One region of the Streptomyces sp. NPDC001220 genome, then DNA from elsewhere that is predicted to be linked to it. Evidence: riboswitches for the same ligand, from Rfam matches in the RefSeq annotation. Region 1 holds a riboswitch; each other region holds the start of a gene.
What was found. Region 1 has a riboswitch for cyclic di-AMP ahead of ACWDGI_RS37655 (M23 family metallopeptidase). Riboswitches for the same ligand answer to the same signal wherever they lie in the genome.

Region 1 (9,907 bases):
AGGGCGACCGGGTAGCCGAGGTCGCGGGCGGCCACGGCGGCGGCCTCGGGGGTGGGGGCGGGCAGCGCGCGGTGCACGGCGACGCCGTACCTGCCGAGGAGCGCACAGGTCTCCTCGGTCCCGAGGTTGAGCCCCTCCCCGCGCTCCAGCAGCGCGCCGATCAGCTCGGCGGCCCCCTTCTCGTCGATGTCGTCGTACTCGGGCACCTTCCCGGGATCGGCGGCCTCCCGCCGCCACTGCGCGTACTTCACGGCTTCGGCCAGGGCCCGGACGGCACGCTCGGCGGCGGGGTACGCGGGGATCAGCCGGGAGCAGGGGTGCGGGGTGGGCGACTGGACCGCCTCGGTGACGGCGGCGGGGGGTGTCTGGACGGCTCCCGTGGCGGACGAGGGTGCGCCCGGTCGTACGGTCGCCGCGGTGGGCGGCGTACCCGGTCGCGCGGTCGCCGCGGCGGGCGGCGTACCCGGCCGTGCGGTTGCCGCGTTGGGCGGCGTACCCGGTCGCGCCGTTGCCGCGGTGGAGGGCGGCTCGGCGGAGGGCGGCTCGGTGGGCGGCGGCTCGGCTCCCGCCTCCGTCGGTGCGGGGCGGAACCGGTGGGCACCGCCGGAGGCGCCGGGTGCCATGACCTGTGTCTGCGGTGCGGTGCGGCCCGCGGCCGAGAGCGCCTCCGCCAGCCCCCCGAGCTCCACGTGCACCACCAGCACCGGCTTCCCGTGCGCCCCCTCGGCCGCCGACCGCAGGGCCTCCGCCAGCTCCGCGTCCCCGACCGCGCCCTCCCCGATCGTCGGGATGGCCGTGACGACCACCGCGTCGCACGACTCGTCCGCCAGCGCCTCCGACAGCGCCCGGTGGAAGTCCGCCGGGGTCGCGGTGGTCGTCAGGTCCAGCGGCGGCGCCGGCCGCAGCCCCTCCGCCAGGCAGCGGTCGTAGGTCAGCAGCCCGAGCGACTCGGAGTTCCCGAGGATCGCCACCCGGGGCCCGGCCGGCAGCGGCTGCCGGGCGAGCAGCAGCCCCGCGTCGACCAGCTCCGTGATCGTGTCGACGCGGATCACCCCGGCCTGCCGGAGCAGCGCGGACACCGTGGCGTGCGGCAGCCGCGTGGCCCGTACCGCGTGCCCCTGCGGCGCCGAACCGGCGCTCTGCACCACCACCAGCGGCTTCGCCGCCGCCGTACGCCGCGAGAGGCGGGTGAACTTGCGCGGGTTGCCGATGGACTCCAGGTACATGAGGACGACATCGGTCTCGGCGTCGTCGTACCAGTACTGGAGGACGTCGTTGCCGGAGACGTCGGCGCGGTTGCCGGACGACACGAAGGTGGACACGCCCGTGGTGCCGGTGACGCCGCCGCCGCGCCGGTGCAGCCGGGACAGCAGGGCGATCCCGATGGCACCGGACTGGGCGAAGAGGCCGATCCGGCCGGGGCGGGGCATCTCGGGCGCGAGGGAGGCGTTCAGCCGTACGTCGGCGGCGGTGTTGATGATCCCGAAGGCGTTCGGCCCGATGATCCGCATGCCGTACGTGCGCGCGTGCCGGACGAGTTCGCGCTGGCGTTCGCGGCCGTCCGGGCCGCTCTCCGCGTATCCGGCGGCGAGCACGACGAGTCCCTGGACGCCGTGTTCGCCGCAGTCGGTGACGGCGTCCGGGACCTGCTCGGCGGGTACGGCGACCACGGCGAGGTCGACCGGTCCGTCGATGTCGCGCACGGAGCGGTGCGCGGGCACCCCGTCGACCTCCTTGAGGTCCTCGGGGAAGGCCTGGTTCACGGCGTGCAGGCGGCCGGTGAAGCCGGCGTCCCGGAGGTTGCCGAGGACGCTGCGGCCGACACCGCCGGGCGCCCGGCCGACGCCGATCACGGCCACCGAACCGGGCGTCAGGAGCCGTCGTACCGAACGGGCCTCCGCCCGCTGCTCCCGTGCGCGCTGGACGGCGACCGAGCGGTCGGTGGGCTCCAGGTCGAACTCCAGGCGGACCACGCCGTCCTCGAAGCTGCGCTGCTGGGTGTAGCCGGCGTCCGTGAACACCTTGATCATCTTGCTGTTGGCGGGCAGCACCTCGGCGGCGAACCGGCGGATACCGCGCTCCCGTGCGACGGCCGCGATGTGCTCCAGGAGGGCGGAGGCGACGCCGCGGCCCTGGTGGGCGTCCTGGACGAGGAAGGCGACCTCGGCCTCGTCGGCGGGCGCGGAGGCGGGCATACCGTCGGCGCCAATGCGGTCATAGCGTACGGTGGCGATGAACTCGCCGCCGATGGTGGCCGCGAGTCCCACCCTGTCCACAAAGTCGTGGTGCGTGAAGCGGTGGACGTCCTTGGCGGAGAGCCTGGGGTAGGGCGCGAAGAAGCGGTAGTACTTCGACTCGTCCGAGACCTGCTCGTAGAAGCTGACCAGGCGGTCGGCGTCATCAACGGTGATGGGCCGGACGCGCGCGGTACCACCGTCGCGCAGCACCACGTCCGCCTCCCAGTGGGAGGGGTACGCGTGCCCGTCCTGTCGGTCCGCCGGGGTCTGCATGGACCCCAGAGTACGGCTCGCGTCCGACAGTGGCGCGAGGCAGTCTGTGGAGGACGGAAGCCGGACCGAGGCCGCGGTCCGGCGACACACCCGGAGGGACTCACGTCAGCTCCGGGCATGCTTCACGATATGGGAAACTGGTCTAGACAACCCTGAACACCGAAGGGCAGCATCACATGGCTGAGCGCCGCGTCAACGTCGGCTGGGCCGAGGGCCTCCACGCCCGCCCCGCTTCCATCTTCGTCCGAGCCGCCACGGCCGCAGGCGTCCCGGTGACGATCGCCAAGGCCGGGGGCAACCCCGTCAACGCGGCCTCCATGCTGGCTGTCCTGGGCCTGGGCGCCCAGGGCGGCGAGGAGATCGTCCTCGCCTCCGACGCCGAGGGCGCGGACGCCGCCCTCGACCGCCTGGCCAAGCTGGTCGCCGAGGGTCTCGAGGAGCTCCCCGAGACCGTCTGAGCGCCACAGCGCCCGCACGACCGAGGCCGCGCCACCCCTCCGGGGGCGGCGCGGTCTCGTCGTTCCCGCCGTGCCGTCACCCGGAGATCCCGGAGATCCCGCCGTGGTGTCACCCGGAGCCGGTCTTTATGAACGACCGCCCTTTATCGGGAGCCAGACTTTGCACCGGGCATAGTTAATTCCACTCCGGGCACACCGAAGGCGCGCCATCGGAAATTCCGGGCGTGCGCGAAATAAGGGCGGCAGAACCCGCGAGCGGGCAACGGAAATACCGCTCCACCGAATAACACCTCTTTGTATACGGCGCCCGTGTTAATGCCGCAGGCCCGACATGTTTACGGGATGTTGCGAAGTCCTCACACCGTTGGCCCGGTCCGTGCCGCCGGAGAAGCGCAGCCGGTGGGAGACCGCTGACCGCTCGGTGTGCAGCGCGGTGATCGCCCGCGCGCGCTCGCTGTCGCCGCGCGTCACCGCGTCCACGATGGCGCCGTGCTCGGCCCAGGACTCCACGGGGTTGGCGGGCGCGTCGACGGCGTACATCCAGGCGATCTTGTGCCGCAGCTGGGTGAGTGTCGAGGTGAGGGCGTGGCTGCCGGTGGCCTGGGCGAGTGTCTCGTGGAACCAGCCGCCCAGGGAGCGCAGGTCCTCGCTGCCGCCCCGACGGGCCCGCTCCTGGCCCAGCCTGACCAGTCCGCGCAGCACCTTGAGGTGGGCCTCGGTACGGCGCTGGGCGGCCCGGGAGGCGCCGAGCGGCTCCAGGAGCAGACGCATCTCCAGCAGGTCGGCGGCCTCCTGCTCGGTCGGTTCCGCGACGCACGCGCCCGCGTGCCGGCGCGTCACCACGAAGCCCTCGGCCTCCAGGGTGCGCAGGGCCTCGCGGACGGGGACGCGCGAGACGCCGTAGCGACGGGCCAGGAGTTCCTCGGTGAGCCGGCTGCCGCGCTCGTAGACACCCGCGACGATGTCGTCCCGGATGGCTGTGCATACCGAGTGCGCCGGAATACGCATGTCCGACCTCCGCCTTAATCCCCGTGAAACGCCGCCGAGTGGCGTCCGTTCCGTGACTCTATTGCAATGAGCCGGAATTTCCGACGGGGGCCCTGAATCCATGCATATTTTTTGGACACCGGGCACACGAAAACGACGAAAGCCCCGGCTCGGGGGCCGGGGCTTCGGGGCTCTCGCCGGTGACGTCACATGTTCGTCGCCGTGCTCGGGTCAGACGTTCACGCCGTGCTTGCGGAGATAGGCGACCGGGTCGACGTCCGAGCCGTACTCCGGGGTCGTGCGGGCCTCGAAGTGGAGGTGGGGGCCGGTCACGTTGCCGGTCGCGCCGGAGAGGCCGATCTGCTGGCCCGGGGTGACCTTCTGGCCCACCGAGACGCCGATCGACGACAGGTGACCGTACTGGGTGTACATGCCGTCGGCCATCTTGATGACGATCTGGTTGCCGTAGGACCCGCCCCAGCCGGTGGAGACCACCGTGCCGGTGCCGGCCGCGTGCACCACCGTGCCGGTGGCGGCGTGGAAGTCGATGCCGGTGTGGGCGCCGGAGGACCACAGGGAGCCACCGGTCTTGTAGCCGGTGGAGACGTACGAGTCGGAGATCGGCGCGACGAAGGCGTTGAGGCGCTTGCGTTCGGCTGCCCGCGCGGCGCGCGCCTCGGCCTCGCGCTCCTTCTTGGCCTTCTCCGCCGCCTTCTTGCGCGCGGCCTCCTCGGCCGCCTTGCGCTCGGCGGCGGCCGTCTGCGCGGCGGCCTGGGCGTCGATCTGGTCGGCGACCGAGTCGCTGACCGTGATCACCGGGGTGAGGCCGGTCTGCTCGACGGAGTTCTCCGCGGCGAGCGCCGGGGCGGCCGAGACGGTGCCGATGACACCCGTGGTGGTGAGGGCCGCGATGCCGGCGGCCTGCGCGGTGGTGCGCTTCACCCGGCCGGGGCGACGGTGCTTCCCGGAGGCGCACATGAACGCCATGTAGAGGCTGGTCCTTTCCTTCCCTCTCGCCTACCGGGTTAGCTGACGGGTTCGGAGCAGGAAGGTCTCCTACGGGCCCCCTCGCGGCTCGCGCGGGCGCCCGATTCACCCCAGGGACTGCATGGGTCCCCGGCTCCCCTGGCTCGCGCCGTACGGGGACTCGGCGATGACTGTCCGGTGCCGCGGGCGCGGCGCACTGCCTGACGGACAGTCCGGAAGAACCTACGAGGACGTCCACGCCCTGCTCAAACCGATCACGGTTTTTGTCGCGCATCCCACAGGGCAGACAGGCAACCTCCGCCCCAATTCGGACATTCGGCGGCCCTGGTGACCTGACGGTCACCAGGGCCGCTGCACGCGCGCGTGCCGCTCGTCCGGCCGCGCTCCCTGCTTCGCCGCTCGCGCCGGCCGGTCCGCTCCGCCTACTCGGCGGCGACGACCGTCACTTCGCCGATGCCGAGGGCCTCGACCGGCTCCTTGATCTGCGCCGCGTCGCCGACGAGGACGGTCACCAGGTGGTCGACCGGGAAGGCGTTCACGACGGCAGCGGTGGCCTCCACGGTGCCGGTGGCGGCCAGTTGCCGGTAGAGCGTGGCCTGGAAGTCGTCGGGCAGATGCTGCTCGACCTGGTCGGCCAGGGTGCCTGCGACGGCCGCCGCCGTCTCGTACTTGAGCGGCGCCACGCCCACCAGGTTCTGCACGGCGACGTCGCGCTCGGCGTCCGTGAGGCCGCCGGAGGCGAGGGTGCGCAGCACCGTCCACAGGTCCTGGAGCGCCGGGCCGGTGTTCGGGGTGTCCACCGAGCCGCTGATGGCGAGCATGGCGGCGCCGCTGCCGTCGGGGGCGGACCGCAGGACCTGCCCGAAGGCGCGGACGCCGTAGGTGTAGCCCTTCTCCTCCCGCAGGACGCGGTCCAGGCGGGAGGTGAGGGTGCCGCCCAGGCAGTAGGTGCCGAGCACCTGGGCGGGCCAGACGCGGTCGTGCCGGTCGGCGCCGATGCGGCCGATGAGCAGCTGCGTCTGGACGGCTCCGGGGCGGTCCACGATGACGACACGGCCGGTGTCGTCGGCGGAGACCGGGGGCACCGGCCGGGGCTGGGCGGTGGAGCCGCGCCAGGCGCCCAGGGTCTCGCCGAGCAGTTCGTCCAGGTCGATGCCGGTGAGGTCGCCGACGACGACCGCGGTGCCGGTGGCGGGGCGGACATGCCGGTCGTAGAACGCGCGTACGGCGGCCGCGTCGATCTTCTCGACGGTGTCCTCGGTGCCCTGGCGCGGTCGGGACATCCGCGCGGTCGACGGGAAGAGCTCCTTGTAGAGCTGCTTGGCGGCCCGGCGGCTGGGGTTGGCCAGCTCGTGCGGGATCTCGTCGAGGCGGTTGCGGACCAGCCGCTCGACCTCGCTGTCGGCGAAGGCGGGCGCCCTGAGCGCGTCGGAGAGCAGCCCGAGTCCCTTGGCCAGGCGGGAGGCCGGGACCTCCAGGCTGAGCCGGACACCGGGGTGGTCGGCGTGGGCGTCCAGGGTGGCGCCGGCCCGCTCCAGCTCGGCGGCGTACTCCTCGGCGGAGTGCTTGTCGGTGCCCTCGGAGAAGGCGCGCGCCATGATCGTGGCGACGCCGTCCAGGCCGGCCGGCTCGGCGTCCAGGGGCGCGTCCAGGAGCACCTCGACGGCGACGACCTGCTGGCCGGGCCGGTGGCAGCGCAGCACGGTGAGCCCGTTGTCCAGGGTGCCGCGCTCGGGGGCCGGGAAGGCCCAGGGCCGGGCGTCGCCCGGCTGGGGCTGCGGGTGGAAGTCCATGGTGGCGAGCTCGGTCACTTGGCCGTCTCCTCGTCGTCGTGCTCGGCGGTGGCGGCCTCGACCGTGGCCTCGGCCTCGGGGTCCTCGGGTACGTCGGCGTCCTGGACCGTCTCCGGGGACTTGGGCTCGTAGACGAGCACCGCGCGGTTGTCCGGCCGCAGCCGGGCCTTGGCGACCTCCTGGACCTCCTGCGGGGTCACCGCGAGGACGCGCTGGACGGCGGTCAGGGCGAGCTGCGGGTCACCGAACAGGACGGCGAACCGGCACAGTTCGTCCGCGCGGCCCGCGACGGTCCCCAGCCGGTCCAGCCACTCGCGCTCCAACTGGGCCTGGGCGCGCTCCATCTCCTCGGGCGTGGGGCCCTCCTCGGCGAACCGGGCGAGTTCCTCGTCGATGGCGGTCTCGATGACCGGTACCTCGACGTCACCGGAGGTCTTCACGTCCAGCCAGCCCAGGGAGGGCGCACCGGACAGGCGCAGCAGGCCGAAGCCGGCGGCGACGGCCGTACGGTCGCGCCGTACGAGGCGGTTGTAGAGGCGGGAGGACTCGCCGCCGCCGAGGACGGTGAGGGCCAGGTCGGCCGCGTCGGACGCGCGCGAGCCGTCCTCCGGGAGCCGGTAGGCGGCCATCAACGCGCGCGCGGGCACCTCCTCCACGACGACCTCGCGCAGCTGCTCGCCCATGATGTCGGGCAGCGAGCCGTCGCGCGGGGCGGGCTTGCCGTCGTGCGCCTGGATGGAGCCGAAGTACTTCTCGACCCAGGCGAGGGTCTGCTGGGGGTCGATGTCACCGACGACCGACAGAACCGCGTTGTTGGGCGCGTAGTACGTACGGAAGAACGCCCGCGCGTCCTCCAGGGTGGCCGCGTCCAGGTCCGCCATCGAGCCGATCGGCGTGTGGTGGTAGGGGTGGCCCTCCGGGTAGGCGAGCGCGGTGAGCTTCTCGAAGGCGGTGCCGTAGGGGACGTTGTCGTAGCGCTGGCGGCGCTCGTTCTTGACGACGTCCCGCTGGTTCTCCATCGACTCGTCGTCCAGGGCGGCGAGCAGGGAGCCCATGCGGTCGGCCTCCAGCCAGAGGGCGAGCTCCAGCTGGTGCGCGGGCATGGTCTCGAAGTAGTTGGTGCGCTCGAAGCTGGTGGTGCCGTTGAGCGAGCCGCCGGCGCCCTGGACGAGCTCGAAGTGGCCGTTGCCCTTGACCTGGGCGGAGCCCTGGAACATCAGGTGCTCGAAAAGGTGGGCCAGGCCGGTACGTCCCTTGACTTCGTGCCGGGAACCGACGTCGTACCAGAGGCAGACCGCCGCGACCGGGGTCAGGTGGTCCTCGGAGAGCACCACGCGCAGACCGTTGGCCAAGCGGTGCTCGGTCGCTGTCAGGCCTCCGGAGCCTGTCTCGGCCGTGGTCGTGTGACCCATGGGCATGTACGTCCCTTCACTCGCGTCACTCACGTCACCCGCGGAAGCGGTCTCGGACCGCGGTTTTTCTGCCAGTCCTGCCACTGTATGCAAGCGTGCCGGGACTGGGCGAAGTTCCCGCACCACGTACGCCCACAGCGGATCGCGTAGCCTGCGTCCGACTCGCTCCCGAACGCCTCCCGGCACCGGGGCGGGCCGCGGAGACCGGGGCCTGGCCCGGGTTGTCAGTACCGCGGTCCACAATGGTCAGCGTCAGATCCCGTTCACGCATGAGCAAGGAGCCGGCAGCGATGGCCCGCCGCAGCACGAAGACCCCGCCGCCCGACGACTCGTACGAGGAGAGGATCCTCGACATCGACGTCGTGGACGAGATGCGCGGCTCCTACCTCGAGTACGCGTACTCGGTCATCTACTCGCGCGCCCTGCCGGACGCCCGCGACGGCCTGAAGCCGGTGCACCGCCGGATCGTCTACCAGATGAACGAGATGGGGCTGCGCCCCGAGCGCGGCTATGTGAAGTGCGCGCGCGTGGTCGGCGAAGTGATGGGCAAGCTGCACCCGCACGGCGACGCGTCGATCTACGACGCGCTGGTGCGGATGGCCCAGCCGTTCTCGATGCGCGTCCCGCTGGTCGACGGCCACGGCAACTTCGGCTCGCTGGGCAACGACGACCCGCCGGCCGCCATGCGGTACACCGAGTGCCGGATGGCCGAGGCGACCAGCCTGATGACCGAGTCGATCGACGAGGACACGGTCGACTTCGCGCCGAACTACGACGGCCAGGAGCAGGAGCCGGTGGCGCTGCCCGCCGCGTTCCCCAACCTCCTGGTCAACGGCTCGTCGGGCATCGCGGTCGGCATGGCGACGAACATGCCGCCGCACAACCTCGGCGAGGTGATCGCGGCCGCCCGCCATCTGATCCGGTACCCGAACGCGGACCTGGACACGCTGATGAAGCACGTCCCGGGCCCCGATCTGCCCACCGGCGGCCGGATCGTCGGCCTGGAGGGCGTCCGGGACGCGTACGAGACGGGCCGCGGCACCTTCAAGATCCGCGCCACGGTGGCGGTGGAGACGGTCACCGCCCGCCGCAAGGGGCTGGTCATCACCGAACTGCCCTTCACGGTCGGCCCCGAGAAGGTCATCGCCAAGATCAAGGACCTGGTCAACTCCAAGAAGCTGCAGGGCATCGCCGACGTCAAGGACCTCACCGACCGCGAGCACGGGCTCCGTCTGGTCGTCGAGATCAAGAACGGCTTCGTGCCCGAGGCGGTCCTGGAGCAGCTCTACAAGCTGACGCCGATGGAGGAGTCCTTCGGCATCAACAACGTCGCCCTGGTGGACGGCCAGCCGCTCACCCTGGGCCTGAAGGAACTGCTCGAGGTCTACCTCGACCACCGCTTCAACGTGGTCCGGCGTCGCAGCGAGTTCCGCCGCACCAAGCGCCGCGACCGCCTCCACCTGGTCGAGGGCCTGCTCACGGCCCTGGTCGACATCGACGAGGTCATCCGGCTGATCCGCTCCAGTGAGAACAGCGCGGAGGCCAAGCAGCGCCTGATGGAGCGCTTCTCGCTGTCGGAGATCCAGACGCAGTACATCCTGGACACCCCCCTGCGGCGCCTGACCAAGTACGACCGCATCGAGCTGGAGGCGGAGAAGGAGAAGCTCACCGCGGAGATCGCCGAGCTGACCCGGATCCTGGAGTCGGACGCGGAGCTGCGCAAGCTGGTCTCGGCCGAACTGGCCGCGGTGGCCAAGAAG
Region 2 (9,907 bases), on a different contig from region 1:
CAGGGCGCTGTACAGGTCGCCCTCGATGTCCAGGTCGCCGGCGACCCAGGCCCGGGCCAGGCCCAGTTCACCCGGTTTGAACAGCATGTAACGCAGGGCACGGCGGTTGCGGATCACGATCGCCGGGGCGTCCGGCGGTCCGGCCTGTGATCCGTCCCAGGCCCGCAGCCGTACCGGGAGCGGAACTCCCAGCACCTGCTCGGCAACACTCCTCAGCCGCGACGCGGCGTCGGCCATGGCGTACACCTCCAAGACGACGATCCCGGATGCCGGTTACCACGTAAACACCGTGAGGTCAGCATCGCAGTCCCGCAAAGGAGTTACGACTGGGCAAAACAGTTGTAGCGGCCACGCAGTTACGGACGGGTCCGGGAACGCCGAAGGACCTCCCGCACCACGGATGGCGGGAGGTCCTTCGGGTGGTGTTGCGGGAGATCCTCGAGGTGGTCCGACGGCCGAGGCCGGCGGACCGGGACCCGGGAGGCCTTGGCCCAGCAGGCTTCGGCTAGGAGGCCTTGGCCTTCTCCTCGGTCTTCGGGGCGGCGACCGGAGCCGGCTTGGCGGCCTCGTAGAACTCCTCGCGGGGGTTCTCCATGGCGCCCAGGGACACGACCTCGCGCTTGAGGAACATGCCGAGCGTCCAGTCGGCGAAGATGCGGATCTTGCGGTTCCAGGTCGGCATCGCCAGACCGTGGTAGCCACGGTGCATGTACCAGGCGAGACGGCCCTTGACCTTGATCTTCGTCTTGCCCAGGACGATCATCGCGACGCCCTTGTGCAGGCCCAGACCGGCGACCGCGCCCTTGTTGGCGTGGCTGTACTCCTTCTGCGGGAAGCCCCGCATGCCGGAGACCACGTTGTCGCCGAGGACCTTGGCCTGACGGAGCGCGTGCTGCGCGTTCGGCGGGCACCAGGCGTTCTCGACACCGGCCTTGCGGGCGGCGACGTCCGGCACCTGGGCGTTGTCGCCCGCGGCCCAGATGTAGTCGGTGCCCTGCACCTGGAGGGTGGGGGCGGTGTCCACGTGGCCGCGCGGGCCGAGCGGCAGACCGAAGCGGGCGAGCGCCGGGTTCGGCTTGACGCCGGCGGTCCACACGATCGTGTTGGAGTCGACCTCGAGGCCGTTCTTCAGCACGACGTGGCCGTCGACGCAGGAGTCCATCGAGGTGGAGAGGTAGATCTCCACACCGCGGCTCTCCAGGTGCTCCTTGCCGTACAGGCCGAGCTTGGGGCCGACCTCGGGAAGGATCTTGTCGGCCGCGTCGACGAGAACGAAGCGCATGTCCTCGCGGGACACGTTCTTGTAGTACTTCGCCGCGTCCCGGGCCATGTCCTCGACCTCGCCGATGGTCTCCGCGCCCGCGAAGCCGCCGCCGATGAAGACGAAGGTGAGCGCCTTGCGGCGGATGTCCTCGTCGGTCGTGGAGTCGGCCTTGTCCAGCTGCTCCAGGACGTGGTTGCGCAGGCCGATGGACTCCTCGATGCCCTTCATGCCGATGCCCTGTTCGGCGAGGCCGGGGATCGGGAAGGTGCGGGAGACCGCGCCGAGTGCGATGACCAGGTAGTCGAAGGGCAGCTCGTACGCCTCGCCCACGAGGGGGGCGATCGTGGCGACCTTGCGGTCCTGGTCGATGGTGGTGACCCGGCCGGTGAGGACCTCCGCCTTCGGCAGCACGCGTCGCAACGGGACGACGACATGCCGAGGGGAGATGCTGCCGGCGGCGGCTTCGGGGAGGAAGGGCTGGTAGGTCATGTACGACCGGGGGTCGACGACCGTGACGGTCGCCTCGCCGTAGCGCATCTTCTTGAGAATGCGCCGAGCTGCGTACAGGCCTACGTACCCACCGCCTACTACGAGGATCCTGGGACGCTCCGTGGTGCTCATGGCATCGAGTATCCACCCGCCTCAGGGGGGCCGCTCGTGCGCCCCTTCACAAGGTTCCACGGGGGTCGTGCTACACTCCGCCGCCCACGTGACACAGGTCATGGTCGACAGTGGGAACCCACTTCCGATACGACCCGTTGTCAATGCCGCGTGAGCTGCTCCTCCAGACTTCCGCGGGCACCGCGGGGGCACCGGATGTCACCCGCACGAGCACCTCCGCGAACACCCCCGGAACGCTCTCCTGAGCACGCGCTCGGGGCTGTTGAGCCCCCGAACGGGCCAACGGGCCCCCTTGGACCCCCCACCTGCACCGAATTCCTTGTGAAGAACTTCACGAAGTTTCCCGAGGGGGTGTCGTGGCACGGCGTGTCACGGGCCGTCCGGGACGCTCACCCGGCACCCCGCACGCTCATCCGAGGGGGTCGGGAGGGTCGGGCAGGGCGTCCGGAGAGGGCCGGTGAGGGGGGCCGGAGAGGCCGGCCGGGAGGGTCAGGCGACGGACCAGGCGATGCCGTCCAGGATGTCGTGCTCGCTCACCACGACCTCCGCCGCGCCCACCCGCTCCATGATCGACAGCAGTACGAGGGCGCCGGCGCCGATGACGTCGACGCGCCCGGGGTGCATGGAGGGGATCGCGGCGCGCTCGGCGTGGCTGGAGTCCAGCAGCCGCTCGGTGATCTCCCGCACCCGGGCGTAGGGGATGCGGGAGTGGTGGATGGCGGCGGAGTCGTACTCCGGCAGGTCCTGGTGGATGGCGGAGAGGGTGGTGACCGACCCGGCCAGGCCGACCAGGGTGTGCGCCTCACGCAGCGGCACGGTCTGCTCCGCGAGGTCGAGGGCGCGCTCGATGTCGGCCCGCATGGCGGCGATCTCCGTCTCGGCCGGCGGGTCGCTGACCTGTCCCCCGTGCACCAGGTGCCGCTCGGTCATCCGCACACAGCCGACGTCCACGGAGCGCGCGGCCCGCACCCGCTCGTCCCCGACGACGAACTCGGTGGAGCCGCCGCCGATGTCCACGACGAGGAAGGGCTTGGTGAGGTCGTCGCGGCCCGTCAGCTCCTTCGTCGCACCCGTGAAGGAGAACTCGGCCTCCTGGTCACCGCTGATGACCTCCGGCTCGACGCCGAGGATGTCCAGCACCCCGCGCACGAACTCGTCCCGGTTCTCGGCGTCCCGGGAGGCCGAGGTGGCCACGAACCGCAGCCGCTGCGCCCCGTACTCCTTGATGACGGCCGCGTACTCCCGGCAGGCGGCGAAGGTCCGCTCCAGCGCCTCCGGAGCGAGCCGCCCGGTCCGGTCGACCCCCTGCCCGAGCCGCACGATCACCATCCGCCGGTCCAGGTCGACGAGCTCCCCGGTCTCCGGGTCGGCGTCGGCGACGAGCAGCCGGATGGAGTTGGTACCGCAATCGATGGCGGCGACGCGGGTCATGGCTGGGTGTTCCTCACTCTGTACGTGACCTGGTGACGGACCGAGTCGGCTGGTGGGTGGGCGAAGGTCTCGGGGCCGGGGAAGCGGGGCCTCCTGGGGGCCGTCACTCGCCGGTGACCACGCAGGCGCCCTTGGCCCACCACTCGGGCAGCATGGCGATCGCCTCGTCGCCGAGCGGGTTCACGCCCGGCCCCGCCGCCAGCGAGTGCGCCACCAGCACGTGGAGGCACTTCACCCGGTCCGGCATCCCGCCGGCGCTCGGGAACCCCGTCAGCTCCTCGATCTCGTCCCGGCGCCGGATGTAGTCCTCGTGCGCGGCCCGGTACGCCGCCGCCAGCTCCGGATCGCTCTCCAGCCGCGCCGTCATCTCCTTCATCACGCCGTTGGCCTCCAGGGTGCCGATGGCGGACGCGGCCTTGGGGCACGTGAGGTAGTACAGCGTCGGGAACGGCGTGCCGTCCGGCAGCCGGGGCGCGGTCTCCACGACGTCCGGCTGCCCGCAGGGGCACCGGTGCGCGATCGCCCGCAGCCCGCGCGGCGGCCGCCCGAGCTGCTGCTTGAAGGCCTCGACGTCGGCGTCGGTCGGCTCGGTGCGCGGGGTGGAGGGCGGAGGCGTTTGCATGACTGTGTTCTGTGTGGCTTTCTGTCGGTTCACTGGTCGGACGCGTCGGACTTGTCGACGCCGTCCCAGACGTTCGCGTACCAGGGGCGGTCGGCCGCCCCGAGGTAGGCGTGCGCCTGCCTGGCGGCGGCGGGGTCGATCACGATGTACCCCGTCTCCCCCGGCATCACGTAGTGCAGCCGCTGCCGGATCTGCTGCTCGGCGTACGCGTCGTCCTGCCACCGGGCCTTGACGTCCCGCAGCTGCTCGACCCGCTGCCGGGCCTGCTCCTGCTGGCGTTCCTGGTCGGCGATCTCGGCTCGCTGGGAGACGTACTGCCGCATCGGATAGGCGAGCGCCACGATCATCGTGCACAGCACGATCGCGAGCAGCGCGGCGCGGCCGGTCAGCCGGGAGCGGCGGGCCTGCCGCTTGGTCTGGGAGCGGTAGACCCGGGCCGCCGTCTGCTCGCCGAGCAGCTTCAGCCTGGTCGCGGTGGAGAACCGGTCCCGGTCCTTCACGGCCATGTCCCCGCCTCCCGTTCACACGCGCGTACGTCCCCGCACACGGTACGGGACCGGTACGGGGACGTACGTACGACTGGCGCAGCCTTGACCCTTAACAACGGGTCAGCGACCCCTGACGGGTCAGCCCTTGAAGCGCGGGAACGCGCTGCGGCCGGCGTACACCGCGGCGTCGTCGAGGATCTCCTCGATGCGCAGCAGCTGGTTGTACTTGGCGACGCGCTCGGAGCGGGCCGGGGCGCCGGTCTTGATCTGGCCGCAGTTGGTGGCGACGGCGAGGTCGGCGATGGTGACGTCCTCGGTCTCGCCGGAGCGGTGGGACATCATGCACTTGAAGCCGTTGCGCTGGGCCAGCTCGACGGCGTCCAGGGTCTCGGTGAGCGAGCCGATCTGGTTCACCTTGACGAGCAGGGCGTTGGCGGCGCCGTCCTCGATGCCGCGGGCCAGGCGCTCCGGGTTGGTGACGAAGAGGTCGTCACCGACGATCTGGACCTTGTCACCGAGCTTGTCGGTGAGGACCTTCCAGCCGGCCCAGTCGTCCTCGAACAGCGGGTCCTCGATGGAGACCAGCGGGTAGGAGGCGACGAGCTCCTCGTAGTACTCGGTCATCTCGGCGGCCGAGCGGGACTTGCCCTCGAACTCGTACTTGCCGTCCTTGTAGAACTCGGACGCGGCGACGTCGAGCGCGAGCGCGATCTGCTCGCCCGGGACGTAGCCGGCCTGCTTGACGGCCTCGAGGATGAGGTCGAGCGCGGCGCGGTTGGACTCCAGGTTCGGGGCGAAGCCGCCCTCGTCGCCGAGGCCGGTGGACAGGCCCTTGCTCTTCAGGACCTTCTTCAGGGTGTGGTAGACCTCGGCACCCCAGCGCAGCGCCTCGGAGAAGGACTCCGCGCCGATCGGGGCGATCATGAACTCCTGGATGTCCACGTTGGAGTCCGCGTGCGAGCCGCCGTTGAGGATGTTCATCATCGGCACCGGCAGCAGGTGCGCGTTGGGGCCGCCCAGGTAGCGGAACAGCGGCAGGTCGCTGGCCTCGGAGGCGGCGTGGGCGACGGCGAGGGAGACGCCGAGGATGGCGTTGGCGCCGAGCGAACCCTTGTTGTCGGTGGCGTCCAGGTCGAACATCGCCTGGTCGATCAGGCGCTGCTCGGTGGCGTCGTAGCCGACCAGCTCCGGGCCGATCTGCTCGATCACGGCGAGGACGGCCTTCTCGACACCCTTGCCGAGGTAGCGGTTGGGGTCGCCGTCACGGAGCTCGATGGCCTCGAAGGCGCCGGTGGAGGCGCCGGACGGGACGGCGGCACGACCCGTGCTGCCGTCGTCGAGGCCGACCTCGACCTCGACCGTGGGGTTGCCTCGGGAGTCCAGGATTTCCCGGGCTACGACGACGTCGATGGACGGCACGAGCATCTCCTTCTTGGGATGTGACGCTGGTTGTGCGGGCGCACGCGGGCCTTGTCGGCCCTTGCTCAGCCTTGCGACTAGAGCCTAACCGCCCCGGGCCCGACAATCGGCCGACCGACCGGCCCGTGGACACACAGACGGTACTCATTGTTCATGTGCGGAACAAAGGGGGGTCCGATGAAGAACGGAAGAAGAGCGGGTCAAGAGGAAGACCGCGGGGGGGATCGCGAGGACGGCGCGAGGGACGGCGAGGACCGCGCCGCGAGGACGGCGAGGACCGCGCGAGGGTGGCAAAGAGAAACCCCGCCCCGGTGCGTACGGGGGAGAACGCACCGGGGCGGGGGCTCGTGGGGGACGGGGGTGACCCTCACGCGGTCTCCACTATGGGGACCACGGCTGTGCGGGCGCTGTGATTCAGCTGGCGCCCTCGTATTACGTCGGGCGCCTTACTTCAGGTGCAGCTGCTGGCCCGGGTAGATGAAGTCGGCGTCGTCGACGATGTCCTTGTTCAGCTTGAACAGCGTCTGCCAGCCGCCCTTGACCTTGTGCTTCTCGGCGATGGAGCTGAGCGTGTCGCCCTTGACGACCTTGTACTCGCCGTCGCCCTTCTTGACCTTCTTCCCGGTCGGGGTGGTGACGGTCTTCTTGGCGGCCGGACGCTCGGCGGAGCGGGAGGCGGCCTGGGTGTCGGTCGTACGGCTGCTCGTGCCGCTGTTCGCCGAGCTGGAGGAGGAAGACGAGGAGGAGGAGGAGCTGGTGCCGCCGCCGGTGTAGGCGGCACCGGACAGGCCCGTACCGCAGACCGGCCAGGCGCCCTTGCCCTGCGCGGCGAGGACCTTCTCGGCGATCTCGATCTGCTGCGCCTTGGTGGCCTGGTTGGCCTGCGCGGCGTACTGCGTGCCGCCGTACGCGGCCCAGGTGGAGGAGGAGAACTGCAGACCGCCGTAGTAGCCGTTGCCGGTGTTGATGGCCCAGTTGCCGCCGGACTCGCACTGGGCGACGGTGTCCCACTCGGAGGCGGTGGCGGCGGAGGCGGTGCCGGAGGCCATCAGCGGAGCGGCGATGGCGACACCGGTGACGCCGGCGAGCGCGGCGGCGCGGGTGGCCCTGGACGGACGGCGGTGCTTGCCCTTGCCGGAAAACAGCATGAAGGATCCCCTCACCGACGCCTGCGAGGTGAGCTGTCGGGTTCGGGCCGGTTGAGTTGCCCGGCCGCACACCTCACGGTGCGCGGCTTCACCCCGAGCCGGACACGGCAGTCTCAACTACCGGTCCCGGCACTTACCTTGGGTCCCCCGCTCCTGCCTACGGCGCTTGACGCGACGACTGTTCCCGGGCAGCCGCTGGCAGGACTCGGCGTTGCGACGGCCGGGGCTCGTGGTGACGAGCGGCCTTGACCGTAAACAGGCGATCAGGTGAATTTCAAAGATGATCAGGGCTTCTGAGACTCATCCCACACTTTCACCAAACCGGACATTTAACTTCGAAGTAGGGCGGTCGGAAGGTCCAACTCCCGCTACTTTTAGTCCGTTTCGCTGCCGAGTTTCAGGGTCTGACCGGGAGCGATGTCGTTCGGGTCGGCACCGATGTCCGCCTTGTTCGCGACATAGAGCGCATGCCATCCGCCGTCGAGGCCAAGGGAGTCGGCGATGGAGGCGAGGGTGTCGCCGTCCCGGACGGTGTAGGTGCCGGCGTCCCGGGAGGCGTGACGGCCGGAAGAAGTCACACTCTGACCGTTTGTCACGCTTTCGTCCGCCGAGCCGCCGCGATGCTTGCCGCCGCTACCGACGGCCCCCGTGTCGACCAGATCCCAGGAACTGCCCGTCTGCCACGAATTGTCCGAGTCATCGGCTTCGAGCACGACGGGATTCTCGCTCGCCTTCGAGGCGTTGGACCCCTTGGATCCCGACTTGTCCGCCTTCGTGGAGTCGGCAGGGGTGCCCTTGCCGGAGTCGTCACTCGCACTCGGGGACGGGGTGGCGGAGCCGGAGTCCGTGGCGCCCGAGGAATCCGACGAGGAGTCGGACGAGCCGGAATCCGATGAACCGGATGAATCCGAAGAACCAGATGAAGAGGATGAATCCGACAGCCCGGAGGACGAGTCGGAGGAGCCGGACGAGTCGTCCGATCCGCCGAGGCCGGTGTCGACGTTCACCGAGGCGTCGTCCGAGGAGAGCCCGGCGATCAGGGCGCAGGTCCGCCAGGGCTTGGTGCCCTGGTCCGCGAGGATCTTCTCGGCGACGGAGATCTGCTGCGAGCGGCTCGCCTGGTCCGGCGTGGCGGCGTACTCCTGGCCGCCGTACTCGTCCCAGTCGTCCTGGGACATCTGCAGGCCGCCGTAGTAGCCGGTGCCGGCGTCCATGCTCCAGGAGCCGCCGCTCTCGCACTCGGCCACCCTGTCCCAGGTGTTGCCGTCGGCCGCGTTGGCGCTCGCCGCACCCAGGAGCGGGATGGCGATGGCCGAGCCGGTCACGCCGGCCGCGACGAGGAGAGCCGGAGCCTGACGGGGGCGACGGTGACGACCGTTCCCGGAGAGCATGCGGAAACCTTTCGAGCGACAGCGGTGACCGGCGCGACGGGTCCCGCCGGGGCGCCGCACTTGATGGGTGAACGTATAGGCAGACGATCACTTGTCACAAGTTAATGCCGCGTAGATCACGTGAAGATCACAGAGTTGAACGCTGGTCATCTTTGCGGGTGGAGGGCCTGGTGAGGGGCCGACCGGGGGCCAGGTGGGCGCCTGTGGGGCTCATCGGCCGTCGGGGGTGAACTTCACGGGGAGCGTGCGCAGTCCGCGCATGATGAGGCCGCCGCGCCAGCGCAACTCGCTCTCCGGCGCCGCGAGTCGCAGGTCCGGGAGGCGGGTGAGCAGGGTCGCGAGCGCGCTCTGCCCTTCCAGGCGGGCGAGCGGGGCGCCGAGGCAGTAGTGGATGCCGTGGCCGTACCCGAGGTGCTGGTTGTCCCGCCGTGCCAGGTCGAGCGTGTCCGGCTCGGCGAACCGCTCCGGGTCCCGGTCCGCGGCGGCGAGTACGACGAGGACCGGGTCGCCGGCGGCGATGCGCTGCCCGCCGATGCCGAGCGGCTCGGTGGCGAACCGCCAGGTCGCGAGCTCCACCGGCCCGTCGTAGCGCAGGAGTTCCTCCACCCCGGTCTCCAGCAGTCCGCGCTCGCCGGCGGCCAGGGAGTCCTGCAGGCGGCGGCGTTGTTCCGGGTGGGTGAGCAGGGCGTACGTGCCGTTCCCGATGAGGTTGACCGTCGTCTCGAAGCCGGCGAACAGCAGGATGAAGGCCATGGCGGCGGCCTCGTTCTCGGTGAGGTGCTCGCCGTGGTCGGAGGCGCGGATGAGCCCGGAGATGAGGTCCTCGCCGGGGGCCGGCTCGGCGGACAGCGCCTCCCGCTTCCGGTGGATCAGCTCGGCCAGATATCCGCGCATCTTCTTCACGGACCGGGCGACCCCGCCCCGCGGCCCTCCGCCGTGCCGGATCATCATGCCGGCCCAGTCCCGGAAGTCGTCCTGGTCCTCTCGCGGGACGCCCAGCAGGTCGCAGATGGCGTAGATGGGCAGCGGGAAGGCGAACTCGTGGATGAGGTCGGCCTCGCCCCGGTCCGCGAACCCGTCGATGAGCCGGTCGGTCAGCTCCTGCACGCGGGGCGCGAACTCGGCCACCCGGCGCGGCGTGAACGCCTTGCTGACCAGCCGGCGCAGCCGGGTGTGGTCCGGCGGGTCGATGTTCAGCAGGTGCGTCATCAGCTCGGCCTTGCGCTCACCGGGGATCCCGGTCTTCCCCCTGGCGTGCGCGGGCTCGTCGTGGTGCGCCGGGTTCTTGGACAGCCGGGGGTCGGCGAGGGCCTGCCTGGCGTCGGCGTAGCGGGTGACCAGCCATGCCTCGACCCCGCTGGGGAGCCGGGTCCGGTGCACGGGCGCATGCTCCCGGAGCCAGGCGTAGGCGGGGTACGGATCGGCGGCGAACTCCCAGCTGAAGAGTTCCGGGACGGTGGTGCCGTCAGGGGTGGCGGTGCCGTCGGCGCCGCCGCTGCCGCCAGGAGCGCCGGTCCTGTGGG
Region 3 (9,907 bases), on a different contig from region 1:
CCGCCAGGTCGGCCACCGCGCCCTGGGTGATCAGCCGGCCCTGCGCCATCACGGCCGCGTGGGTGCAGACCTGCTCGATCTCGTCGAGGAGGTGGGAGGAGAGGAAGACGGTCGTGCCGTCCCCGGCCAGCTCCCGTACCAGCGAGCGGATCTCCCGCATGCCCTGCGGGTCCAGGCCGTTGGTCGGCTCGTCCAGGACCAGCAGCCTGCGGGGCTGCAGAAGTGCGGCGGCCAGCCCCAGGCGCTGCTTCATGCCGAGCGAGTAGGCCTTCGCCTTCTTCGCGGCGGCCGCCGTCAGGCCCACCCGGTCCAGCGCGGCCTCGACGCGGGTACGCCGGGTGCGCGGGTCGGCCGTCGGGTCGGCGGCGTCGTACCGCAGCAGGTTGTCGCGGCCGGAGAGGAAGCCGTACAGCGCCGGGCCCTCGATGAGGGCCCCGACCTGGGGCAGTACGACACGGGAGGCGCGCGGCATCGGACGGCCCAGGACACGGGCCGTGCCCGAGGTGGGCGTGATCAGGCCCATCAGCATGCGGATGGTGGTGGTCTTGCCGGAGCCGTTCGGACCGAGGAAGCCGAAGACACTGCCCGCCGGGACGGTCAGGTCGAGACCGTCCACGGCGAGCTGTCCGCCGCGGTAGCGCTTGGTGAGGCCGCGGGTGTCGATGACACCCGCGCGTGCCGGGTCGTCCTGGCCCGTGTCGCCCTGGCCCTGGTCGTCCTGGCCCTGGTCCTCCGTCTCCTGCTCCGTGGCGGACGGTTGGTCCATCGGCTCCCTCGATTCGTCGTGCGGCAGGGGTACGGGGGACCCGTCCCGCCCTTGTTACCCCGCGTTCGCCGCCTTCACCAGCGCCGCCTTGTCCACCGCGCCGACGTACACCTTGCCGTTGTCCGTGATCAGGGCGTTGATCAGCCGGGTGGAGAAGACCGTGCCCTTGCCGAACTTGCCGGAGACCGGGTCGCCGAGCGAGCCGAGGAAGCCGCCCAGGTCGCCGCCGCCGGAAGCGGAGCCGCTGGGCAGGCCGCCCTTGTTGCCGGTGTCGATGACGGCTATGGAGTTCCAGCCCTTGCCGAGGACGTCGAAGCCGTTCTTGCCGAGCTCCTCGGGAGCGCTCTGGCCGGGCGCCTTGGTGATCTTGTCGCCCTTGTCGCCCTTCTCTGCCTTGTTCGCCTTGTCGAGGCTGTCGCCCTCGGTGACCTTGGCACCCTTGGGCGGGGTGAAGTCGAAGGTCGAGGCGGCCGGCTTGGCGAAGCTGACCTGGGTGTAGCCGGCGTCGATCACGGCCGCGCCGCCGCTCGACGGGGTCAGCGTGAACTTCAGCGGGGTACCGGTCTTGGCGTCCACCGCGATACTGATCGCACCGACCGTCGTACCGGACTGCTTGGGCTTGATGACCAGCCGGTAGGCGTCGCGGCCGGCAACCTGGGCGGTGCCGTCGACCTTCACCGACGTGGTGTCGTCGACCGACTTGAGGACCTCGTCGGCGAAGTCCTTGGGCGTGGCCGGGGTTTCGTGCTGCTCGGCCTTGCCGGAGTCGGCGGCGGTGGAGTGGTAGACCTCGTTGGACTTGCTGTCGTATCCCCACACGTCGGTGCCGTTGTGGATGAGGCTGTACTCGGCGCCGCTCTCCAGCAGCGACACCTTCTGCTTCTCGGGTCCGTCGGCGGCCACGCGCAGCGTGTGGGTGCCGGAGGCCAGCTCGGTGAGCTTGGTCGACGGGTCGGCGGACGAGCCGTCGCCGCCCTGGGCCGCGCCGGACATCAGGCCGCTCTCCAGACCGCCGAGGTCGGGCAGGCCGAGGTCGGTGCTGATCTTCACGGTGCCGGACAGCTGCTGCACGTCCGACTTGGCGATCTTGTCGATGAGTTGCTGAGCGGTGATCTTCGGCAGGTCGGGGTCGCCGGAGTCGGCGAGTGCCGGAACCAGGCCGATCGTGGCCGCGGCCACTCCCATGACCGCGACCGGGACGACGTATCGTGCGGCCTTGCGCCGCCGCTCGGCGCGCAGCTCGTCGTCGGCCTGCGCGGCCCCCGTGCTGTCCTCGGTTTCGTACGGTGCCATGTGTGCCTTACCTCCGTCGTCGGCGGCGGCTGTGCTCGCACGTGTCCCACCCTGAGCCGCCATTCTCACCCGAATCAGTGAGTGGTGGTGATTTCCGTGGTTTCCATCTCACCAAATCCGGGCCTCTCAAGCGTCAGACCCGGGAGCCAACTCCGTGTACGCCTGCGGTATGACACAAGGGTGGAGGCGCCTCCCCCGACCCGTAGGGGTCGTGCGGCGAAGGCGCCTCCTGTCACTTTCTGTCACGTACTCCGTTCGCTCAGTGCTGCTGCACGAACACGTAGTCCGCCCGGTAGGGGACGCCGACGACGGCACCCGGGGCGCAGGAGCCGGCCGGGGCGACGCCGCCGACGGTGTTCAGGCGCAGGATCTCCCCGGTGTGCGCGAGCAGGCCGTGCTTCTTGCCCGACTGCGTGGCCTTGAGGTCCAGCTCGGGGATGTTGCCGGTGCCGTTCGGCGTCTTGGTCAGGACCGCTCCGGTGACCGCGCTGCCGTCGGGCGCGACCCACTGCGGGGTGCCGGAGCCGGGGGCGACGAAGGAGTGCCGGATGCCGCCGCCGAGCTTGGCGCTGACGTCACGCTGGGCGAAGGCGTAGCCGCCGCCGTCGGCCGCCTTGCACTCGTAGATCTGCTTGCCGGTGACGACGGAGGCCTGGAGGCCGCCGCCCCTGAGGTCGGTGACGGCGGTGACGGCGTGCAGCTGGCCGCGAATCGCCCCGCCCGGGAACTGGGCGGTGTGCAGGTTGGCGTAGAAGCCGCCGGGGTCGGTGGTGAGCTGCTTGAGCAGGGCCTTGTCGGTGACCTTGACGCTGCCGGTGACGCTGTGACCCCTGGCCTTCTTCAGCAGCTTCCCGAAGTCGATCTTCACCCCGCCGTTGGTGCCCTTGGCACCCTGGTGGATGTGCAGGTCGGTCGGCCTGCCGGTGCCGCGCCAGGTCACGGCGACGGTCACCTTGTCCCCCTTGACCTGGATGAACTCCAGCGCCGCGCCGTCCTTGTCCCCGACGGCGGGCCCACCGGCGACGGGCACCTCGTTGGCGCCGCGCAGAGCGGCGACGAGAACGACAGAGCCGGTGGAGCTGTGGCTGACAGAGCTGCGGTCGATGGAGCTGTGGGCGGTGGAGCCGTGACTGGTGGCCGCGGACGCCGGGACGGCGGCACCCCCGAGAGCGGTCACGGTGACGGCGGCGGCGACGAAGGTCTTGCGGCGCTTGACGTTGTTGACCATGATTCCGTTTTCTCCCCCTATGCAAGCCGACGCCCCCTGCGTCAGCTTCTGGGAAGAGATACGGAACGCATCCTAGATTGGACTCAGTCCAGCAATGTGATGTACGACACAGGGGCGAGCCCGTGGGCTCACCCCCTTGAGGAATCGTGTCGACGGAGCGACCAGGGGGCTATCCCGCCCGGTGCACCACCGCGTCGCACAGCTCCAGGAGCGCCACCTTGGAGTCACATTCCGCCAGCGGGGCCAGGGCGGCCCTGGCCTCCTCCGCGTACCGGACCGTGTCCCGGCGCGCCTGCTCCAGCGCCGGGTGCGCCCGCAGGGCCGCCAGGGCCTCCGCGTGCCGCGCGTCGTCCGTGAGGTCGGAGTCCAGCAGCTCGCACAGCGCGATGTCCTCGGCCAGGCCCAGCCGCGCCGCCCGCTCCCGCAGCCGCAGCACCGGAAGCGTGGGCACGCCCTCGCGGAGGTCGGTCCCCGGGGTCTTGCCGGACTCGTGGGAGTCGGAGGCGATGTCCAGCACGTCGTCGGCGAGCTGGAAGGCGACACCGAGGCGTTCGCCGTACTGGGTGAGGACGTCCACGACCGTCTCGTCGGCGCCGGACATCATCGCGCCGAAGCGGCAGGAGACCGCCACCAGCGAGCCGGTCTTGCCGCCGAGCACGTCGAGGTAGTGGTCGACCGGGTCCCGCCCGTCCGACGGCCCCGCCGTCTCCAGGATCTGGCCTGTCACCAACCGCTCGAACGCGAGGGCCTGGACCCGCACCGCCTCGGGTCCGAGATCGGCGAGGATCTGCGAGGCACGGGCGAAGAGGAAGTCACCGGTGAGGACGGCGACCGAGTTGCCCCAGCGGGTATTGGCGCTGTCGACACCGCGCCGCACGGACGCCTCGTCCATGACGTCGTCGTGGTACAGCGTGGCGAGGTGGGTCAGCTCGACGACCACCGCCGACGGCACGACGCCCGGCGCGTAAGGGTCACCGAACTGCGCCGCCAGCATCACCAGCAGCGGCCGGAACCGCTTCCCGCCGGCCCGCACGAGGTGCTGAGCGGCTTCCGTGATGAACGGGACCTCACTTTTGGTGGCCTCTAGCAAGCCCTCCTCGACAGCCGTCAATCCGGCCTGGACATCGGCTTCGAGAGCCTGGTCCCGCACGCTCAGCCCGAACGGCCCGACGGTCACGAGGGGTCTCCTGTCTGCTGGTGTCCACTGGCGATTACACGGTTTGTCGATAGGTCGCTGCCATCACTCAAGTCAGCGTATCCGGTCAGGTTTCGATCACCGAGGGCGCCCACCGTTACACCCCGGGCGCTATCGGATCACGACCGGTATGTTTTTGATCAGCCGATACGACCTGACATCCAATGACTTAACAGGAAGTACCGACGCTTGTCCCGAACCGGGGCGCAAGCCGTGTCCCGGACCGGAGCGCGAACCTCGCCCCGGACCAGCGACGCCGCCGGCTCCGGCGCCGGACCGCCCGGCAGGTCTCCGGCCACGGACGGTCACCCCTTCTCCGGCCGACGTCACCTGCCCGGAGGTACCCCCTCCGCTGTCCGCCAAAGCCGACGGGAGCACTCCGTCCAGATCCGCACCCGTACGTCCGCCCCTTACGAGATCACGCACGAGGTCCTCCGTATCCCCTTCTCGGCCCTGACGTCGCCCCACGCGCGCGTGGCCGCCATGGAGGGACGAGTCCGCTCACGGACGTTCCCTCGAACACCTTCCCCACCGGCACCACCGTCCTCCACTTGAGCCGCGGACATCCCCCGGCCGACGGTCCGGGCGCACCCGCGACCGCCGGCCGGCCGACGGCACGCCCCCGGCGCGACGGAGGCGTCGGCGCAGTCGGCGTCTCCCGCGGTCGGTGCCCCCGGGACAGCTCCATCTCCCTCCGGACGGCGACTCTCGTACCCCAGCCGCTCGAGGCGGTCGCCGGCGCCCGCCAGCCACGGACGGCCGCCATGACAACGACGCACGGCACGGCGGAGGTTCCGCCCTCACGGAGGACACGCGCGCGTGAACGGCCGCCTGCCGCAGCCGGGTCGGCGAGCCCGCCGACCCCGCCCGCGACGTGACCGGAATCATGCACAGCCGTCGCGTTCGAACTCCTGGCGCACTCCGAGGCGTTGGGCCGACCGGCCGCCTTCGAGCCACCCGGGCGGACAGAGCCGCCGAGTGTCGGCCTTCGCGCGACGCCCGATCAGCGGGACGCGCGCGTGCCCCGGCCCACACGCACCCGCGCGCGTACCCGGGCCGTACGGAGTTCACGGGAGGGCGAGAACGGAGGCGTACGCGACCGGATGAACCAGATGAGCGAGATGAGCCGGGTGAGCCGGGTGAGCCGGGTGAGCTGGGTGAGCTGGGTGAACGGACCCGCCGTCGCCCCGCGCACGGTCAGGCCCGTCTATGCACCCACGCCGAGCCGGAATTCCCTCCAATAACGCAATTCGGACAATCCGCGGAATTACCTGTGACGCGCGCCACTCCACTCGCCCCAATCGGGGCAATTCGCACGAATGGCCGCGGAGAGCTTTTCCGTCAACGGCTGGAAAAACGGATTCCGCGCATCCCTCTTGTCCGATTCGCCGTAATTGCCGTTTCGTGAAGTAGGTCACGTGGCCCTGAGTGCCACAGGGGCGGTAAGGCGACCCTTTCTCCCCTTCCCCCAGGGGCGAGTTGAGGCTTGGCAGTCGCAAAGGATCAAGTGCCCCATACGACGCAGATCAAGGTCAATCGGTGTGTTGTGTGAATCAGGTACTTGTTCCGGACATGTGCTCCGGCATACGTTCCGGCTCGCCGGGCGGACGCCGAATCCTGCCACCGCCCGTCGTGACCCATCGACGAGTCCATTCGCACGGCAGGAGCGGGGGAACCAGGTAAGTCGCCGGACCGGGCGACCGACGTCACCGACCGACGTCGTACCGGAACGGCTAGGGGTGAAGTCGCCTCGCCTCAGGGCGGTGCGGCCGGGCACTCCCCGGGCCCGAACCCGACAGCTCACCCCGCAGGCGACGGAGAGGAACCACGAGATGTCTGCTGCCGTTCAGCACCCCCGTCCCCGCCGTAACCGCATCGCCCGCACGCTCGCCGTCCTCGGTACCGGCGCCGCCGTTCTCGCCCTGCCGCTCATCGGGGCGACCGCCGCCTCCGCCGCCACTTCCACCGGCTCGACGGCCTCCACGACGCTCGCCGGGTACCCGAACAACCTCGACGGCTGGATCCGCGAGTCGCTCGCGATCATGGCCGAGAAGCACATTCCGGGCAGCTACAACGGCATCTACCGCAACGTGATGCGTGAGTCCTCCGGCAACCCGCAGGCCATCAACCTCTGGGACTCCAACGCGGCCGCCGGCATCCCGTCCAAGGGCCTGCTCCAGGTGATCGACCCGACGTTCAAGACCTACCACGTGGACGGGACGTCGTTCGACATCTACGACCCGGTCGCGAACATCACCGCCGCCTGCAACTACGCCGCCGCGCGGTACGGCTCGATGGACAACGTGCACGGCGCGTACTGACCGGCGCCGTCAGCCGAAGAGTCTCTCGAGGACGACGGCGATGCCGTCGTCCTCGTTCGACAAGGTGATCTCGTCGGCCACCGCCTTGAGTTCGGGATGGGCGTTGGCCATGGCCACCCCGTAGGACGCCCAGTCGAACATGGGGATGTCGTTGGGCATGTCACCGAAGGCGACGGCCTGTTCGGGGCCCAGCCCCAGATGGCCGGCGGCCAGCGCCAGCCCGGTCGCCTTGGTCACCCCGCACGGCTGGAGCTCGACGGTCCCCGGCCCCGACATGGTGACCGTCGCCAGCGACCCCACCACCGCGCGCGCGGTCGCCGCCAGCTCGTCATCGGACAGGGTGTGGTGGCGCAGCAGCACCTTGCTGATGGGAGCGCACCACAGGTCGTCGCGCCGGTCGACGCGCAGCGCGGGCAGCGTGGGGTGGGGCATCCGATAGCCCGGCTCGATGAGCGTGAGCCCGTCCACGCCGTCCTGGTCGACCGCCGCGTACACCTGCCCGACCTCGGCCTCGATCTTGCCGAGGGCGGTCTCCGCCAGCTCCCGTTCCAGGGTGACCGACCACAGCAGCCGCTCCGCGCCGGCGTCGTACACCTGGGCGCCCTGGCCGCAGACCGCGAGTCCCGTGCAGCCGAGGTCGTCCAAGAGGGGGCGCACTCTCGGCGCGGGGCGGCCGGTCACCACGAGATGCCGGGCGCCGGCCCGGCCGGCCCGCGCGAGCGCGGCGAGCGACCGTTCCGAGAGGGTGTCGTCGGCGCGCAGCAGCGTGCCGTCCAGGTCGGTGGCGATCAGTGCGTACGGGGTGGGTGCGACCATGATCAGAGAATACGGACAGCACGCCCCTGAGACTCACTGTGCGTTTCGGCCTCAAGTGGCGCCCGCCGTCCCGGTGATGGGGCGTTGTCAGTGGGGCGCGTTACGTTGGCGGTGGATCGAGGCACCGATCGGACGGGGGCGGGCGTGGTGACGGACGGGCCGGAGGACTTCCGGGCACATCTGCTGGAGGCGGCGACCGGGGCGCTGGAGCGGTTTCCGCGGGAGTCGCGGCCGGAGATCTACGCGCTGTCGTTTCGCATCTGGCGGGTCGAGGAGGACGACCGCAGACCGTACGTGGCGATCGGCTACAACACCGAGAGCCAGTACGCGGCCGAACGGAACCCGACGGACCCGGGCGAGGCGCGCTGGAACTACGCGTGCTGGCTCCTCGACGGCTTCGAGACGCTCGGCAACTGTCCCGAGGACCCGGTCGGTGGCGCGCTGTACACCGACGAGGTCCGGCGGCTCGGACTCTGGTTCGACGGGGACGGCGACGATGCCGAACTGGACGCGAAGCGCGACCTGTTGGGGAGGCACTTCGCCGACGCGTGCATACGGCTGGCGCGGGACCTGCATGCCGGCGGCCGCATCGAGAAGGTCCTCGGCCGGCCGCTGCCGGTGGTGGTCTTCGACATGTACTGCCCGGGCTGGGAGGTCGAGGCCACGGAGGCGGCCAACCCGCCTGAGCTGATCGGGGAGTTCCTGGCCTGGCAGCGGGCGGCCGAGCAGGCGTAGCCCGGGGCGGGTGGCGGCTCGGCTCCGGGCGGGTGACGCCCGGCTCCGGGGGCACGTGGTGGGCCGGCCCCGGGGCGGGTGTCAGGCGTGGGCGGCGGCCAGGTGCTTGGCCAGACGCGGCGAGGCGAACGCCGTACCGCACACGAACCGCATCACCGGGCCGTACGAGGCCGCCGCGGGCAGGCCGGTGAAGTACAGGCCGGGCACGGAGGAGACGTATCCGGCGCCGAGTTTCGGGGCGCCGCGGCTGACCGCGACGCGGGTGCGCAGCTCGGGGCCGAGGAAGTCCATCGCCGCGGTGTCCACCCGGTAGCCGGTGGCGGCGACGACGTGGTCGGCGGTGAGCCGGTCGGTTCGGCCGTCGTGGGTGCGGACGGTCAGGACGGAAGCGCCGTCGGAGGTGTCGGCGCCGGTCACGCCGGCGACCTCGTGGACCTGGACCTTGCCCTCGAAGCGGTCGCGCAGCCACCAGGCGCCGAGCGGGCCGAGCACTCGGCGGACCAGGTGGTGGCGGGTGCGCGCGGGGAGATAGCGGTAGGGGTGCGGGTAGTAGCTGAGCGCCCACAGCGACCAGGCCCGGCCGAACGGGGACTCCGGGCGCAGCCGGGGCTGGTCCCAGGGCGGCGCGCCGAAGGCGACCCTGCCGTGCCCGCGGGAGACCACCCGGACCTGGGCGCCCGCCTCGGCCGCGAGAGCCGCCGTCTCCAGCGCGGACTGCCCGGCGCCGACGACGATCAGCTCCTTGCCGGAGAAGCGGGTCAGGTCGTGGTGCTGAGAGCTGTGCGAGACGGGTCCCGTGGGCCCGTCCGCCGCCGCCGCCGCTCCCACAAGCTCCGCGGGGAGGTGGGCGAGCCCCGACAGGCCGGTGGCGACGACGACCGCTCGGGCCGTGAACAACTCCCCCGAGTCCAGCTTCAGTTCGAAGCCGGCCGCCTTGTCGCGGTCCACGGAGACCACCCGTACCCGCTCCAGCTCGGGCACCAGCTTCTGCTGGAACCACTCGCCGTAGCCGACGAAGGTCTCCACCGGGATGATGTCCTCGTCGGTCACCAGCCTGCGCAGGCCCGCCGCGTCGCAGTAGTCGGCGAGGGTGTGCCCGCGCTGCGGGCAGTCGAAGTTGGAGGCGGCGGGTGTCGACTTCAGGAACATGCCCGCGGGCATGTGGTCGCGCCAGCTGACCATGGGGTCGCCGAAGACCCGGACGGGGATGCCACGTGCCCGCAGGTGTGCGGCGGTGGACAGGCCGAAGGGCCCGGCGCCTATGACTGCTACCGGTTGGATCACGAAGTGCCTCCCCAGGAACGTGGCGCCTACTTCGTGGAGGTGCCGGAGCCGCGGCGGTTGGTGCGCCACAGCTGATAGAGGTGCTTCGCGCCCGGACGCACGAAGCGGGCGAGCATCGTGACGAACGGCAGCGGGTCGTCACCCGCGAGCCAGGCCAGTTCGGTCCCGCTCGGCCGCTCGGGTGCGTGCGGCGTCGTATAGCCGCTGCGGCGGTAGGCGAGAAGGGCGGGCAGGTCGATGTTCTCCACGACGTACCGGTGGCCGGCGCG

Region 2: it holds a riboswitch for cyclic di-AMP, as region 1 does, so the genes downstream of both, ACWDGI_RS33590 (transglycosylase family protein) here and ACWDGI_RS37655 (M23 family metallopeptidase) in region 1, are expected to answer to the same signal.
Region 3: it holds a riboswitch for cyclic di-AMP, as region 1 does, so the genes downstream of both, ACWDGI_RS00930 (transglycosylase SLT domain-containing protein) here and ACWDGI_RS37655 (M23 family metallopeptidase) in region 1, are expected to answer to the same signal.

What each region holds. Positions count from the first base shown of each region.
Region 1 covers NZ_JBSFJE010000021.1:39,004-48,910, forward strand. Annotated here, with positions in the region: gene ACWDGI_RS37640 (GNAT family N-acetyltransferase) at 1-2,510, opposite strand, end outside; gene ACWDGI_RS37645 (HPr family phosphocarrier protein) at 2,687-2,968, shown strand; gene ACWDGI_RS37650 (GntR family transcriptional regulator) at 3,281-3,976, opposite strand; gene ACWDGI_RS37655 (M23 family metallopeptidase) at 4,187-4,942, opposite strand; cyclic di-AMP (ydaO/yuaA leader) riboswitch at 4,955-5,118, opposite strand; gene ACWDGI_RS37660 (M16 family metallopeptidase) at 5,365-6,753, opposite strand; gene ACWDGI_RS37665 (M16 family metallopeptidase) at 6,750-8,153, opposite strand; gene ACWDGI_RS37670 (DNA gyrase/topoisomerase IV subunit A) at 8,438-9,907, shown strand, end outside.
Region 2 covers NZ_JBSFJE010000016.1:150,583-160,489, reverse strand. Annotated here, with positions in the region: gene ACWDGI_RS33620 (class I SAM-dependent methyltransferase) at 1-237, opposite strand, end outside; gene ACWDGI_RS33615 (NAD(P)/FAD-dependent oxidoreductase) at 506-1,885, opposite strand; gene ACWDGI_RS33610 (Ppx/GppA phosphatase family protein) at 2,375-3,316, opposite strand; gene ACWDGI_RS33605 (DUF501 domain-containing protein) at 3,420-3,938, opposite strand; gene ACWDGI_RS33600 (FtsB family cell division protein) at 3,968-4,444, opposite strand; gene eno (phosphopyruvate hydratase) at 4,565-5,851, opposite strand; gene ACWDGI_RS33590 (transglycosylase family protein) at 6,292-6,993, opposite strand; cyclic di-AMP (ydaO/yuaA leader) riboswitch at 6,997-7,168, opposite strand; gene ACWDGI_RS33585 (transglycosylase family protein) at 7,368-8,384, opposite strand; gene ACWDGI_RS33580 (cytochrome P450) at 8,595-9,907, opposite strand, start outside.
Region 3 covers NZ_JBSFJE010000001.1:186,251-196,157, reverse strand. Annotated here, with positions in the region: gene ACWDGI_RS00955 (ABC transporter ATP-binding protein) at 1-766, opposite strand, end outside; gene ACWDGI_RS00950 (LolA family protein) at 821-2,059, opposite strand; gene ACWDGI_RS00945 (CHRD domain-containing protein) at 2,319-3,287, opposite strand; gene ACWDGI_RS00940 (polyprenyl synthetase family protein) at 3,457-4,464, opposite strand; gene ACWDGI_RS00935 (hypothetical protein) at 5,486-5,677, opposite strand; cyclic di-AMP (ydaO/yuaA leader) riboswitch at 6,114-6,311, shown strand; gene ACWDGI_RS00930 (transglycosylase SLT domain-containing protein) at 6,315-6,803, shown strand; gene ACWDGI_RS00925 (HAD family hydrolase) at 6,813-7,619, opposite strand; gene ACWDGI_RS00920 (hypothetical protein) at 7,764-8,354, shown strand; gene ACWDGI_RS00915 (FAD-dependent oxidoreductase) at 8,436-9,638, opposite strand; gene ACWDGI_RS00910 (carboxylate--amine ligase) at 9,665-9,907, opposite strand, start outside.